Regions from separate parts of the Thauera sp. AutoDN2 genome, predicted to be linked through region 2. Evidence: predicted binding sites of a transcription regulator. Region 2 holds the regulator's gene; the other holds the start of a gene.

Region 1 (7,830 bases), on a different contig from region 2:
TGGTGACACCGAGACCCAGCTCGCACTGCGGCTGCAGCACGAGAAGATCCAGCCCGCGGGCGCAGACGCGCGCAGCAGCAACACGCTCACCGCAAACTGGACGTGGATCAAGCGTGCGGTGAACGATCTGCTCGACCCCACCGATGGTTATCTGCTCGAGTTCCAGGTCGGTGGTGCGCCTGAGATCGCCCTCGCCGAGCAGGACTTTCTGCGGCTGTATTCGCGCTTTGTGCGCTACCAGCCCGTGCGAGGCACCGATGTGTTCATCCTGCGTGGCGAGGCGGGGGTGACCCTTGCCGACAGCCGCGAAGGGATTCCACAGGATTTCCTTTTCCGCACCGGGGGTGCGCAATCGGTGCGCGGCTACGACTACCAGAGCCTGGGCGTCAGGGAAGGCAGCGCCACGGTAGGCGGGCGCTACCTCGCCACCGCCAGCGCAGAATACGTGCGCTGGTTCCAGCCCCAGTGGGGTGCCGCAGTGTTTGTGGATGCAGGGGACGCAGCCGACACGCGCGAAGACATCGACCTGCGCGTGGGCTACGGACTTGGCGCACGCTGGCGCAGCCCAGCCGGCCCGCTCGCGATCGATCTTGCCTGGGGCCATCAGGAACGCCGCCTGCGCCTCCACTTCGGGGTGGCGATCGCTTTCTGAGCTGCGGACGGCTCAACTCTACGGCCGGTCCAGTCGCCCCGCCAGCGCGCGCAGGTCGGCGAGCTTCTTCAGCCCCTCAAGCACCTTTGCGTTGAGCGAACCCACTGGCATCGCGCCGTCCGCATCCGGCTTCCCCGCAGGGACGCCGGTGAGCAACTCCAGGGCCTCATCGACGTCGGCGACCGCCCACACACTGAAGCGGCGGCTGCGCACGGCCTCAACCACATCCGCGCGCAACATCAGGTGGCACACGTTGGCGCGCGGGATGAGCACGCCCTGCGCACCGCTCAGGCCGCGCGCTACGCAGATGTCGAAGAAGCCTTCGATCTTCTCGTTGATGCCGCCGACCGGCTGCACCACGCCGAACTGGTTGACCGAGCCGGTGACGGCCAGCGCCTGCCGGACGGCTACGCCCGAGAGCGCCGACAGCAGGGCCGTGAGCTCGGCGAGCGAGGCGCTGTCTCCCTCGACGCCGCCGTAGGACTGCTCGAACACCAGGCTGGCCTTGAGCGAGAGCGGCATCGTCCAGCCGAAACGCGCAGCCATGAAGGAGGACAGGATCAGCACGCCCTTGGAATGGATCGGTCCGCCGAGTTTCACCTCGCGCTCAATGTCGATGATCTCGCCTTCGCCCACGCGCACGGTGGCGGTGATGCGGACCGGATGGGCGAAGCTGTCCTCGCCGAGGGGCACCACGGCCAGCCCGTTGACTTGTCCGACATGGCTGCCGTCGGTGTCCACTAGCCACTGCCCGCGCAGGATCTCCTGCTGGTGGCGCAAGCGGATGCGTTCGTGGCGCCGCCGATGGGCCTCAAGTGCAGCCTCCACGTGGTCGCGCTCGATGCGGTCGGCGCCGCTCGCGGTGGCAAAGTGCGCTGCCTCGCGCAGGCGGTCGTCGATCGGTTGGGTATGCGTGCTCAGGCGCTCGGCATCGCCGGCGATCCGCGCCGCTTGATCGATCAGGCGCGCCATCGCGGGCGCCGAGAGCGGAGGCAGTGCGGCGCGGCGGGCGAGGGCGGCGATCAGGCGTGCGTAGGCCGCGGTGTTGTCCGCGCTGCGCACGATCTCGCTCTCCATGTCCGCGTTGATGCGGAACAGTGCCGGGAACTCCGGATCGTACTGGCCGAGCAGGTAGTAGATCACCCGTTCGCCGATCAGGATCAGTTTGAGTTCGAGCGGCATCGGTTCGGGTTCGAGTTGCACCGAACCGGCGACGCCAATCAGTTCTGACAGGGACTCGATGCGCAGCCGGCCGGACTTCAGTGCGCGCTTGAGGCCTTCCCATGCAAAGGGCTGGGCGAGCAGCTTCATTGCATCCAGCACCAGGAAGCCGCCGTTTGCGCGGTGCAGGGCGCCGGCGCGAATCAGCGTGAAATTGCTCACCAGTGTACCCATGTGCACCAGGTGGTCGATGCGGCCGACCAGGTTCTGCAGGGTCGGGTGGTCCTCGTACACCACGGGCAGGGCCCCGTCGGCGGGGTTGGCCACCAGCACATTCACCAGGTAGCGCTGCACGGAAATGCTGCCCGAAAAGGTCAGCGTCTCCGTGTCCTCATCGCTGCGCGGTGAGGTGTGTAGCGATTCGCCGCTGGCGATGATGTCCTTGAGCACCTCGTCCAGGTGCTCGCACAACTCGGGCAGATCGGCGTACCGTGGCTTGAGCTCCTCGATCATGTGGGTGACGGTCGCGCCGAGTGCGTCACGGCCGGCATCGCGGATGCGATTCTGCAGCTCGCGCCGCCAGCGTGGGAACTCAGCGACCAGACGGTGCATGCGTTCGCGAAGGGCCTTGATGTGTTCGCCCAGAGCATGCTGGCGGTCCTCGGGTAGCTTCTCGAACTCCTCTTGCGTGAGCGTGTTCTCGGTGTCCTTCATAGGCAGGAAGGCGAAGCCGTGCGGGGTGCGCAGCAGGGCGATGCCCAGTTGCTGGGCTTCGTCACCAAGCTGGCGCAGCGCGGTTTCCTCGCGCTGTTTTGCTTCGTCCTGCAGGGCTTCGATGCGCTCGCGGTACTCGTCGCCTTCGAACACCGCGGCGATCGCTGGGATCAGCTCCTCTACGAAGTGCTGCATGTCGTCGCGGAAGGCAGGGCCGCGACCGCAGGGCAGGCGCAGCAGGCGTGGTCGCGAGGCGTGCTCGAAGTTCCACACATAGCACCAGTCGCCCGGCGGTGGCCCCTCTTGCCGCCTTTCGTCGAGCAGGCGTGCGACGATCTCGTGGCGGCCGCTTCCGGCGTCGCCGAGCACGAACAGATTGAAACCCTCTCCGGCAATGTCGAGTCCCAGGTGGATTGCGTCCACCGCGCGGCCATGCAGGTCTGCGGCGTCCAGTTCGGGGAGTTCGTCGGAGCGCTGGAAGCCGAGGGCTTCCGGGTCGCAGGCGGTATGCAGCTGTGCAGCAGCAAGCGGGGCGAGCTTGGGCATGACGGGGCCTCGCGCATTCGGGCGTCTCGGCGTCATCTTAACCGCCCCTGCGGAACGACCCAACCCGGCGCTGGCCGAACTTCCATCCGGTGTGCCGGACCGGTGCAGAAAAAGTTGCATGGCTCGGACTTGAAATCCACCGACCCCGTCCCTATTATTAGCACTCGTTAGCGGTGAGTGCTAACAAGCGTCGGGCGGCGCTTCCTGCGCCGATCCGCGTCACTGCGAATTTTGTCCTGCGGGCTCGTCCCGCGAACCAACCCAAACAGTCGAACCGAAAGGAGAGAACTCGATGAAGATTCGTCCCCTGCACGATCGCGTGATCGTCAAGCGTCTGGAAGCCGAGCGCAAGACCGCGAGCGGCATCGTGATCCCGGACAGCGCCGGCGAGAAGCCCGATCAGGGCGAGGTCCTGGCCGTCGGCAACGGCAAGATCCTGGACGACGGCAAGGTGCGTCCGATGGCCGTCAAGGTGGGCGACAAGGTCTTGTTCGGCAAGTACGCCGGCCAGACCGTGAAGGTCGAAGGCGACGAGCTCCTCGTGATGCGCGAGGAAGACATCATGGGCGTGGTCGAGGCCTGAGCCTCCCCCGAATCCCAGAAACGCTAACCGAAATATTTCCGGAGTTCTGAAGAATGGCAGCTAAAGAAGTCAAGTTTGGCGATTCCGCCCGCGAGCGCATGGTCGCCGGCATCAACATCCTGGCCAACGCGGTCAAGGTCACCCTGGGCCCGAAGGGCCGCAACGTGGTGCTGGAGCGCTCCTTCGGCGCCCCCACCGTCACCAAGGATGGCGTCTCCGTCGCCAAGGAAATCGAACTGAAGGACAAGTTCGAGAACATGGGCGCGCAGATGGTCAAGGAAGTTGCTTCCAAGACCTCCGACATCGCCGGTGACGGCACCACCACCGCCACCGTGCTGGCCCAGTCGATCGTGCGTGAAGGCATGAAGTTCGTTGCCGCCGGCATGAACCCGATGGACCTGAAGCGCGGCATCGACAAGGCCGTCATCGCCACCATCGACGAGCTGAAGAAGCTGTCGAAGCCCTGCTCGACCAACAAGGAGATCGCCCAGGTCGGCTCGATCTCCGCAAACTCGGACAGCGACATCGGCGACATCATCGCCAAGGCGATGGACAAGGTCGGCAAGGAAGGCGTGATCACCGTCGAAGACGGCAAGTCGCTGCAGAACGAGCTCGACGTCGTCGAGGGCATGCAGTTCGACCGCGGCTACCTGTCGCCCTACTTCATCAACAACCCGGACAAGCAGGTTGCGATCCTCGAGCAGCCCTTCGTCCTGCTGTTCGACAAGAAGATCTCCAACATCCGTGACCTCCTGCCGGTGCTCGAGCAGGTCGCCAAGGCCGGCCGTCCGCTGCTGATCATTGCCGAAGACGTCGAGGGCGAAGCCCTGGCCACCCTGGTGGTGAACAACATCCGCGGCATCCTCAAGACCTGCGCCGTCAAGGCTCCGGGCTTCGGCGACCGTCGCAAGGCCATGCTGGAAGACATCGCCATCCTGACCGGCGGCCAGGTCATCGCCGAAGAAGTCGGCCTGACCCTTGAGAAGGCCACCCTGGACGACCTCGGCCAGGCTGCCCGCATCGAGATCGGCAAGGAAAACACCATCATCATCGATGGCGCCGGCCAGGCCGAGCGCATCGAAGCCCGCGTCAAGCAGATCCGCGTGCAGATCGAGGAAGCCACCTCCGACTACGACCGCGAGAAGCTGCAGGAGCGCGTCGCCAAGCTGGCGGGCGGTGTTGCGGTGATCAAGGTCGGTGCCGCCACCGAAGTCGAGATGAAGGAAAAGAAGGCCCGCGTCGAAGACGCCCTGCACGCCACCCGCGCTGCAGTGGAAGAGGGCATCGTCCCCGGCGGCGGTGTTGCGCTGCTGCGTGCCCGTGCTGCACTGGGCGAGCTGAAGGGCGACAACCACGACCAGGATGCCGGCATCAAGATCGTGCTGCGCGCCATGGAGCAGCCGCTGCGCGAGATCGTCGCCAACGCCGGTGACGAGCCGAGCGTGGTGGTGAACAAGGTTGTCGAGGGTTCGGGCAACTACGGTTTCAACGCCGCTACCGGCGAGTACGGCGACATGGTCGAGATGGGCGTGCTGGATCCGACCAAGGTCACCCGCACCGCGCTGCAGAACGCCGCGTCCGTCGCTGGTCTGATGCTGACCACCGACTGCATGGTCGGCGAGCTGGCGGAAGACAAGCCGATGGGCGGCATGCCCGATATGGGCGGCATGGGTGGTATGGGCGGCATGGGCGGTATGGGCATGTAATGTGCCCGCGCCTCGCCTTCTTCTTGGGGCGGGGCGCAAGCCGCGGTAAACGAAGAACGGCTCCGCGAAGTGCGGGGCCGTTCTTCGTTTACCGGGCTGCGAGTCGACAGTGCTACGGATCCTCGGTGCGCGAAGCATGCCGAAGCGTGGGATAATCTGGCCGTGTTCGAGGGAGAAAGGTCGGTGGGGAGCGTGCGGATTCGGTCCGGCGCCGCTCCCCGGAACGTCGCCGCGCTGACGGCAACGTTCCCGAAGACCGAGCAAAAGGAGAACAGCGGCTTCATTCTCGGAAGCTCCGCTTACAACGAACTTACAGCTCAGGTCCTATGCGTATTCTGTTGGCGGAAGACGATCCCGTGATCGCCGATGGCATCTGCCGTGCGCTGCGTCGCGGTGGCTACGCGCTTGATCACGTAGCGGATGGCATGGAGGCGGACGCTGCGCTGGCGGGCCAGACCTACGATCTCGCCATTCTCGATCTTGGCATGCCACGCATGAACGGGATCGACGTGCTCAAGCGCCTGCGCGCGCGCAAGTCCGCGCAGCCGGTGCTGATCTTGACCGCACAGGACGGGGTGGACGACCGTGTGCGCGGGCTCGATGCCGGCGCAGACGACTACCTGACCAAGCCGTTCGCGCTTCCTGAGCTGGAAGCGCGGGTGCGGGCGCTGACCCGGCGCGGTACGGGCCAGCCGCGTTGTGTCGAGGTGGGGCAGCTCAGTTACGATCAGGCCGATCGGGTCGTGAAGATCGGCGGTCAGCTCATCGAGTTGTCCGCCCGCGAGATCGGTCTGCTCGAGATCTTCCTTCTCCGCATGGGACGTTTGGTGAGCAAGGACCAGCTCGTCGATCACCTGTGTGGCTGGGGGGAGGAAGTCTCCAGCAACGCCATCGAGGTCTATGTGCATCGCCTGCGCAAGAAGCTCGAGGACAGCGGTGTACGCATCGTGACGGTGCGCGGTCTGGGGTACTGCCTGGAAAACCCCGATGCTGCCCCTGCGGCGAAAGCCCAAGGCTGACAAGGGCGGCGCTGTGCCGCGCAAGTCCGGTCCACCGAACTCCCTGTTTGGCGAGATCCTGGACTGGATGCTCGCGCCGCTGCTGTTCCTGTGGCCGATTTCCATCATCGTCACGCACAACGTTGCCGACAATATCGCCAACCAGCCCTACGATCTCGCGCTCGCCGACAGCGTGCGCACGCTGGCGCGATTCGTGTCGATCGATGGCGGGCAGGTTGCGGTGAGCTTCCCCGCGCCGCCACGGGCGCTGTTCCGGGCGGATCAGGATGACGTGGTGTATTACCAGGTCGCTGACGATGAGGGCCGCACACTCTCCGGCGACGCCGAGATCCCGCCTGCGCCCATGCCCCGTAGTCTCGTCGGCGAGGAGGTACTGCTGCGCGACGAGCTCATTCATGGCGAAGAGGTTCGGGTTGCCTACCGTTTCCTGAAGCCGGCTCCTGAGATTTTCGACCGACTGGTGGTGGTGCAGGTGGCGGAGACGCGGAACAAGCGCACCGACCTGGCCTCGCGCGTCGTGACTGGCGTGCTGCTGCCGCAGTTCGCCATCATCCCGCTTGCGGTGGTGCTGGTGTGGGTGGGTCTGAGCCGAGGCATTGCCCCGCTCAACCGCCTGCAGAGTCTGATCCGGCGACGGCGGCCGACGGACCTCTCTCCGGTCGAACCGTCAGCGGTGCCCGAGGAGGTGCGGCCGTTGATCGTTGCCTACAACGACATGATGGTCCGCCTGGAAGAGAACCTGCAGGCGCAGCAACGCTTCATCGCCGACGCGGCCCACCAGATGCGCACCCCGCTGACGGGTCTAAAGATGCAGACTGACCTGGCGATGCACGAAACCGATCCCGACCAGTTGCGCGAGTCGCTGGCCCGGATTGCCGAGAGCACGGACCGCGCCGCGCACCTGATCAACCAGCTTCTGTCGCTGGCGCGTGCAGAGGCCAGCTTCGAGAAGCTCTATGCGGTTGAGCGGGTGAGCCTGGATGCCGTGGTGAGGGAGGTCGCCCTCGATCTCTTCCCACGTGCGCAGGCCAAGCACATCGACCTGGGGGTCGAGGCGGGCGATCAGGAACTGTTCATTGAGGGAAACACCGTCCTGCTGCGGGAACTGGTCAAGAACCTGGTCGACAATGCGGTCAAATACACGCCGTCCGGAGGCAGTGTCACGGCCCGCACGCGCTTCGCCGGCTCGCCGATCCTGGAGGTCGAAGATACTGGCCCGGGGATTCCCGAGGGCGACCGCGAGCGGGTCTTCGAGCGCTTCTTTCGCGTGCTCGGCAGCGGCGTGGATGGCTCCGGCCTCGGGCTGCCGATTGTGCGCGAGATCGCCGAGTTGCACCGCGCAGCCGTTACGCTCGATTCGGCACCTGGAGGGAAAGGCACCCTGGCTCGGGTGGTGTTCCCCCGTACCCACCTGCATCCGCCCCCGATCGTGCAGGGCGACTACGATGC
Region 2 (7,830 bases):
GCACGCGCGCATCCTGCAGGGGCAGCATGGCGATGTCGATGCAGCAACTGTCGGGCAACGTGATCGGACGCGCCGTAAGCGCATGCGGACACAGCGGCACCAGGGCGATCCCGCCCACACTCGGGTGCAGGATCGGGCCATTGGCGGAGAGCGCGTAGGCGGTCGAGCCGGTCGGCGTGGACACGATCATGCCGTCCGAGCGTTGCGTGTAGACGAATTCCCCATCGATGGAGAGGTCGAATTCGATCATGCGCCCCAGATCGCCCTTGTTGACCACCACGTCGTTGAGCGCGAGCGTATGGAACACACGTTCCCCACCTCGCAGCACCTCCGCATCGAGCATGAAACGATGCTCTTCCGTGTAATGGCCATCCAGCATCTCGCCCAGGCGCTCGCTGGCATGGCTGCGCGAAATGTCGGTCAGAAAACCCAGCCGGCCCAGATTGACCCCGACCAGGGGTACGCCATGATCGACGAGCCGGCGCGCACTATGCAGCATGCTTCCATCTCCGCCGACAACGACGGCGAGGTCGGCGCTCACACCGATGTATTCGTAGCTCGCCACCGGAAAATCGTGCACGCCACCGATCGAACTCGCGGTGCCCTGCTCGATCAATACGGTGAGGCCACGATCACGCAGATAGCGCGCGACCGAGAGCACCGACTCGGCCACGTCGGTACTCTGGTACTTGCCGATGAGGGCAATCGTGCGGAAGTTCGTGCTCATGGACCTGGATTAAACCACAATGCCCAGCCCTCGGGCATGACGCCAAAGAGTTCCGGAGAAGCCGAAGGAGAGAAGCTTTGCGGATCGCGCGATCCGGCCAATGTAGCCCGGCCAACTGGCCTGCGAAGGGACGCTTCCGTAGAATCCGGGCTATATTCCCGACTGCCATGAATTCCATCGACACCCGCTCCCAGATCCTGCTCAAGACCCTGATCGAACGCTACATCGCCGATGGGCAGCCGGTTGGTTCGCGCGCACTGTCGCGCTTTTCCGGACTGGAGCTGTCACCCGCCACGGTGCGCAATGTGATGAGCGACCTTGAGGAGATGGGCTTCATTGCAAGCCCGCACACTTCGGCAGGGCGCATTCCGACGGCGCGGGGCTACCGCTTCTTCGTGGATACCCTGCTCACCGTGCAGCCACTCGGCAGCGAGCGTGTACGCGCACTGAAGGGGCAACTGCCGCCCGATCAGCCGCAACGCCTGATCAGTTCTGCCTCACATCTGCTCTCGGATCTCACCCGCTTCGCGGGGGTGGTCGTCGCGCCGCGCAAGGAAGCGGTGCGCATCCGCCAGTTCGAGTTCATCAGCCTCGCCGAAAACCGGATCCTGCTTATCATCGTCACCACCGGTGGCGACGTGCAGAACCGTCTGCTCCTCACCCGCCGCGGCTATAGCTCCGCCGAACTTGGGGCCACCACGCAGTACCTGAACGAACACTACGCCGGCTTGTCCTTCGACGAGATCCGCATCCGACTCAAGGATGAACTCCGACAGCTGCGCAGCGACATGACCGAGCTGATGAGCGCAACGGTGGACGCAGGCGCGCAGGCGGCCGAGGACAACGCGTCGAACTACGTGATTTCGGGCGAAACCAACCTGCTCGACATCGACGACCTGTCCTCGAACATGTCGCGCCTGCGCGAGCTGTTCAAGCTTTTCGAACAGCGTACCGGCCTGATGCAGTTGCTCGACCTGTCGAACCGGGCCGAAGGCGTGCAGATCTTCATCGGTGGCGAATCCGGCCTGGAGCCCCTGGACGGCTGCAGCGTCATCACTGCCCCGTACGAGGTGGATGGTCAGGTCGTGGGCTCCCTGGGCGTGATCGGCCCGACACGCATGGCCTACGACCGCGTGATCCCGATCGTCGACATCACCGCTCGCCTGCTCTCCAACGCGCTGTCCGCCCGCAACTGAGGGCGGACCCACACCACTGGCCGCGACAACAGAAAGAACGACAAGGAATCCGATGTCCCGTTACTGGAAAGAACCGCCTTTCAAACACGACGATACGCCCCGTACCGGCGTGCTGCTCGTCAACCTGGGCAGCCCCGAGGCACCCACCGCGGCCGCGCTGCGCCCCTACCTCAAGCAGTTCCTGTCCGATCCACGCGTGGTAGAGATTCCACGCCCGATCTGGTGGCTGATCCTCAACGGCATCATCCTCAACACCCGCCCCAAGGCCTCGGCCGCAAAATACGCCACCATCTGGACCGACGAAGGCTCCCCCCTGAAGGTGCACACCGAGCGCCAGACCAAGCTGCTCGCCGGATATCTCGCGAAAGCCGGCCACGGGGAACTCGACGTCGCGTATGCGATGCGATATGGAACGCCCTCGATCGAGGACACCCTCAATGCCATGCGCGCACGCGGCTGCACCCGCATCCTCGTGCTACCGCTCTACCCGCAGTATTCGGCAAGCACCTCCGCCACCGTCGTGGATGAGGTGGGACGCTGCATGGCACGCTGGCGCAATCAGCCCGAAGTCCGCTTCGTACGCAACTTCCACGACCATCCGGGCTACATCGCGGCGCTGGTGCAGAGCGTGCGCGACCACTGGGCCGCGAACGGCGAACCCGATCGCCTGTTGCTCAGCTTCCATGGTGTGCCGCGGCGCTCGCTCGATCTGGGTGACCCCTATCATTGCGAATGCCACAAGACCGGCCGGCTGGTGGCGGAAGGGCTTGGCCTCGCGCCGGAGAAGGTGCTGGTGACCTTTCAGTCGCGCTTCGGCAAGGCCGAATGGCTCCAACCCTACACGCAGCCCACGCTCGAGGCGCTCGCGGCACAGGGGGTGGGCCGCGTCGACGTGATGTGCCCAGGCTTCGTCTCGGACTGTCTCGAGACCCTGGAGGAAATTGGCATGGAGTGCAGGGAGGCGTTCCTGGAGAAAGGCGGCAAGGCCTTCCACTACATCCCCTGCCTGAATGAGCGCCACGAATGGATGCAGGCACTCACCGAGCTCACGTGCGCGCACCTGGGCAACTGGCTCGCGCTGGCGCCTTCGACACCCGAAGCGCGCAAGACCAGCCTCGAACGCGCACGCAAACTAGGCGCAGCTCAATAGGGCATGTGCCGGGGGAGGCGACCATCCCCCACGGAGGATCCACCGGAGGATGGCGTTCAGGGGTCGAGCAGTTGCAGGTCATGGCTCACAGGCGCAGATCGCTGCGCCCGCACAGCCTCGGGCGCCTCCTCGGCAAGTTGAGCAGAAAGCGACGCGAGCCTGCGCACCACGGCGGTGGCGACTTGGCGCTTGAAGCGCTCCTGTACCTCATCGGTAGCCAGCGCAAGCGCCGCCGGATTGACCTCCAGGTAACTCAGCGGCTCGAGCGACACAACCGTGAGCATGTGACGATGCTCGAGCTGGTCCAGCCAGGCCTGCACACCGAACACCTCGCCCGGGCCGAGCTCCATGACCCGCTTGCCGTTCCTAGAGAGTTCGACCCGCCCCGCAAGCACGATACCGAACCGCTGGTCGGTATCGCCTTCGCGCATCAAGGCCACCTCCTGCTCCACCTTGCGCCACGAGCAGATGCGCAGCACCTCCCATAGGTCCACATCCTCGAACTCTGTAAAGAAGGCCATGCGGCGCAACTGAGTGAAACGCGCCGAATCCGGCGGCACGTAACTCTCGTCCAGGATGCGGTAGCGAACCGCTGCCAGATCCTTAGCAAACTCCGCGCCATTGCGGTAACGCGAGTACAGGTCCTTTTCCAGCGCCTTGCGGATCACCGCGTCCATCTGCTCGGGCACGTCCGGGTTCAGCTGCGAGACCGAGGGCGGATCGGCGTTGATGATCTTGTAGACGAGCTGCGCCGGATTGCTGGCGCGGAATGGCAGCCGCCCTGTGAGCATGTGGAACAGCACGACACCAAGCGAATAGAGATCGGTCTTCTGGTTGAGCGGGTAGCCCTTGATCTGTTCCGGGCTCATGTAGGCGGGCGAACCGACCCCCATGATGAAGGTAGAGTCGGTATCGAGCTTCTTGTTGATGTTGAGCGCCAGACCGAAGTCGGTAATTTTTACATTGTCGCGCTCATCCACCAGGATGTTCGCCGGCTTGATGTCGCGATGAACGACCCCCTGCCGATAGGCGTGATCCAGCGCCATGCAACACTTGAACACGATCGCGATCGTGCGATGGATGGGCAGCAGGTTCTCGAACCCGCAAAAGCGCTCGAGCGATTCACCCGGAAAATACTCCATCACCACATAGGCCTGCTCGGCATCGACCGAAGCATCGAAGATACGGATGATATTCGGGTGATCAAGGCGCCCGGACACCGCCTGCTCCGCCCGAAGCAGCTTGATCAGGCGCCGGCTCCATTTGGCCTCGTCGCGGCCGCGGTCGCCGAAGCGCACATGCTTGAGCGCCACGGGCGTAGGGTAATCGTCGCATTCGGCGAGATAGACCACCGCCGTTGCACCACGGCCGATTTCCCTGATGATCCTGTACTTCCCGATCCGGTCCGGAGTCGCGTTCATTTTCATTCCGTGGAGGCAGGCGCTCCACTACGCAGCGCTGGAAAACAGTGCAATTCTTGCACGAACCGGCCTGCACGAGGCAATGTAATGCCCCCGGCCTGCATTACCCTTGCCCGCCCCCCTTACCCGACGGAGACGAGAACTTGAACGAGCCCGCCGACCTGGTCATCAACACACGCTGGATCGCCCCGGTTGCACCCGTCAACACTGTCCTCGAGAACCACGCAGTGGCCGTTCGGGATGGACGCATCGTGGGTGTGATGCCTCAGGCCGAAGCACACCGGCACTATCGAGCCGAACGTGAGGTGAGCCTGCCCACCCATCTGCTCATCCCCGGCATGGTGAATCTTCATGCGCACGCAGCAATGAACCTCATGCGCGGCATCGCCGACGACCTGCCGCTGATGCGCTGGCTGCAGGAAGCCATCTGGCCCACCGAGGCCCGCCACGTAAGCCCGGCATTCGTCCGCGACGGCACGCGTCTTGCGGCCGCCGAGATGCTGCGCGGTGGCGTTACCACCTGCAACGACATGTATTTTCACCCCGAGGCCGCTGCAGAGGCCTTCGCCGAGATGGGCATGCGCGCGGTCGTCGGCATGGTCATGCTCGAGTTCCCCACGCCCTACGCCAGCGACGCCGACGACTACCTGCGCAAAGGTCTTGCTTCGCGCGACCGCTGGTCCGCGCACCCCCTGATTCAGTTCTCGGTCGCGCCCCATGCACCGTACACCGTTTCGGACGCCAGCTTCGCGCGTGCGCTGGCCATTGCCGAGGAACTCGACCTCGCCATTCATATCCATGTGCACGAAACCAGCCAGGAGATCGCTGACTCGCTCGCCGCCCACGGCTGCCGCCCACTTGCTCGTCTGGCGCGGCTCGGCGCGCTCGGCCAGAACACGATCGCGGTGCACGCAGTGCATCTCGACGAGACCGATCTGGAGCTTCTCCAACGCCACGGCTGCAGCGTGGCACACTGCCCCACCTCGAACATGAAGCTCGGTAGCGGCATCCCCGATATATCGCGAATGCTCGCTGCAGGCCTGCGCGTGGGATTGGGCACAGACGGCGCCGCAAGCAACAACCGCCTCGACATGTTCCACGAAATGCGTCACGCAGCCTTGCTCGCCAAGGCCGCCTCCCGTGACCCAACAGTCGTGCCTGCTCAGACCGCCCTGCGCATGGCGACACTGGACGGCGCAAGCGCACTGGGAATGGCCGACCGGATCGGCTCGATCGAGGTCGGCAAGCTGGCCGACCTGTGCGCAGTCGATCTCGGTGCAGTGGATTGCCAACCGTGTTTCGACCCCGTCTCACACCTTGTCCATGTCGCGGGTCGCGAGCATGTTTCGCACGTCTGGGTAAATGGGGAAACCCGCGTGGACAAAGGCGCTGCGCTGTTGCATATTAACGACAGCGAATTGCTCCGCCTTTCATCCGTGTGGCAAACTAAGCTCAGTAATTGAAGTGGATATACTGAGTCTTTCGTACGCGAAGACGGTAGTCCGGCTGTCTTCATCCCTTTCAATGGCATTACCGGCGACTCGCCCATCAAAGAGGAAACCATGATCAAACAAACCAAGAAGCAGATGTTCATGCTGGCAGCCATCGCCTCGATTGGCCTGTCCGCTCCGAGCGCCTTTGCGCAGGTAAACGACGTCGTCGTGTCGGGCGCCGGCGAAATCCCTTACGTCATCGACGCGCGCAACGTCGTCGCCCGCAGCGGTACCGGCCTGTGCTGGCGCACCGGCTACTGGAGCCCGGCTGCCGCTTCGACCGCCCTGGCCGGTGAGTTCCCGGTCGGCTGCGCGTGCGATGCCGACATCGTCCCGGCCGACAAGTGCACCGCCCCGGTCGCTGCTGCTGCCCCGGCTCCGAAGCCCACCGCCGACAAGGTGAAACTGGCCGCCGACGCCCTGTTCGACTTCGACAAGGCCACCCTGAAGCCGGAAGGCCAGGCCAAGCTCAACGAACTGGCTGCGCAGGCCAAGTCCCTGAAGCTGGAAGTCATCCTCGCCGTCGGCCACACCGACCGCATCGGCTCGGAAGCCTACAACCAGCGACTGTCCGAGCGCCGTGCCGCCGCCGTCAAGACCTACCTGGTCTCGCAGGGTGTCGACGCCAACCGCATCTACACCGAAGGCAAGGGCGAAGCCCAGCCGGTGACCGGCAACCAGTGCGACAAGGTCCGTGGCCGCGCCGCGCTGATCTCCTGCCTGCAGCCGGATCGTCGCGTCGAAGTGGAAGTCATCGGCTCCAAGTAATTCCGGAACCGCATGCGCGAAAGCCCTGCCTCGGCGGGGCTTTTTCATTTCTGCCGGGCGTCCCGCGCTCCCGGCGTCCCGCCATCAAGGACCATCGACCCTCATGAACACCCTGAACGCCGATCCCGCCGAACTGCAGAAATTCAGCGAACTCGCCCACCGGTGGTGGGACCCCGCATCCGAGTTCAAGCCCCTGCACGAGATCAACCCGCTCCGCTTGGGGTGGATCGACGGCAAGGCCGGACTGGCGGGCAAGAAGGTGCTCGATGTCGGCTGCGGCGGCGGGATCCTCTCCGAGGGGATGGCTGCGCTCGGCGCTGAGGTGACCGGCATCGACCTGTCGGAAAAGGCACTCAGCGTGGCGCGGTTGCACCTGTTCGAAAGCGGCCACAAGGTGGAGTACCGGCTGATCAGCGCAGAGCAGCACGCCGCGGACGACCCGCAGCACTACGATGTGGTGACCTGCATGGAGATGCTGGAGCACGTCCCGAACCCCGCAAGCACCATCGCTGCCTGCGCCGCCCTGGTGAAGCCTGGCGGACACGTCTTTCTGTCCACGCTCAATCGCAACCTCAAGTCCTACGTCTTCGCGATCATCGGCGCAGAGTACGTGCTCAAGCTGCTCCCCGCCGGGACGCACGAGTACGCGAAGTTCCTCAAGCCCTCCGAACTGACACGGCATTGTCGCCAAGCCCGGCTTGAGGTGCGCGACATCATCGGTCTGGCCTACAACCCGCTGAGCCGCGTCTACAGCCTTGGGCCAGACACCGACGTGAACTACATGGTGCACACGCAGAGCCTGAGTTGAGCGCCCGACCGACCGCAGATACAGGATCGTAGATGGCACAACCCCAGGATTCATTCAGGACCATCTTCCTCGCCTTTCTGCGCCTCGGACTCACATCCTTTGGCGGACCGGTGGCGCATCTGGGCTATTTTCACGCCGAGTTCGTAACCCGGCGTGCATGGCTCACCGAGCGAGGCTATGCAGACCTCGTCGCGCTGTGCCAGTTCCTGCCGGGCCCTGCGAGCAGCCAGATCGGCATGGGAGTCGGCTATGCGCGCGCCGGACTCC

Evidence for each region. Region 2 encodes HrcA, which represses chaperone genes, less so after heat shock. Its sites were predicted from a motif close to TNTTAGCACTCNNNGNCNNNGAGTGCTAANA; they were not measured.
Region 1: the regulator HrcA is predicted to act here: its motif matches at 3,229-3,259, upstream of groES (co-chaperone GroES).

The regions. Positions count from the first base shown of each region.
Region 1 covers NZ_JBNCAR010000002.1:141,951-149,780, reverse strand. The annotation lists gene ACPT9U_RS02050 (autotransporter assembly complex protein TamA) at 1-652, shown strand, start outside; gene ACPT9U_RS02045 (Lon protease family protein) at 671-3,073, opposite strand; gene groES (co-chaperone GroES) at 3,366-3,656, shown strand; gene groL (chaperonin GroEL) at 3,710-5,362, shown strand; gene ACPT9U_RS02030 (response regulator transcription factor) at 5,689-6,381, shown strand; gene ACPT9U_RS02025 (sensor histidine kinase) at 6,350-7,830, shown strand, end outside.
Region 2 covers NZ_JBNCAR010000011.1:34,148-41,977, reverse strand. The annotation lists gene ACPT9U_RS08520 (NAD kinase) at 1-727, opposite strand, end outside; gene hrcA (heat-inducible transcriptional repressor HrcA) at 895-1,923, shown strand; gene hemH (ferrochelatase) at 1,976-3,073, shown strand; gene ACPT9U_RS08505 (protein kinase domain-containing protein) at 3,130-4,494, opposite strand; gene ACPT9U_RS08500 (TRZ/ATZ family hydrolase) at 4,638-5,957, shown strand; gene ACPT9U_RS08495 (OmpA family protein) at 6,057-6,755, shown strand; gene ubiG (bifunctional 2-polyprenyl-6-hydroxyphenol methylase/3-demethylubiquinol 3-O-methyltransferase UbiG) at 6,859-7,563, shown strand; gene chrA (chromate efflux transporter) at 7,596-7,830, shown strand, end outside.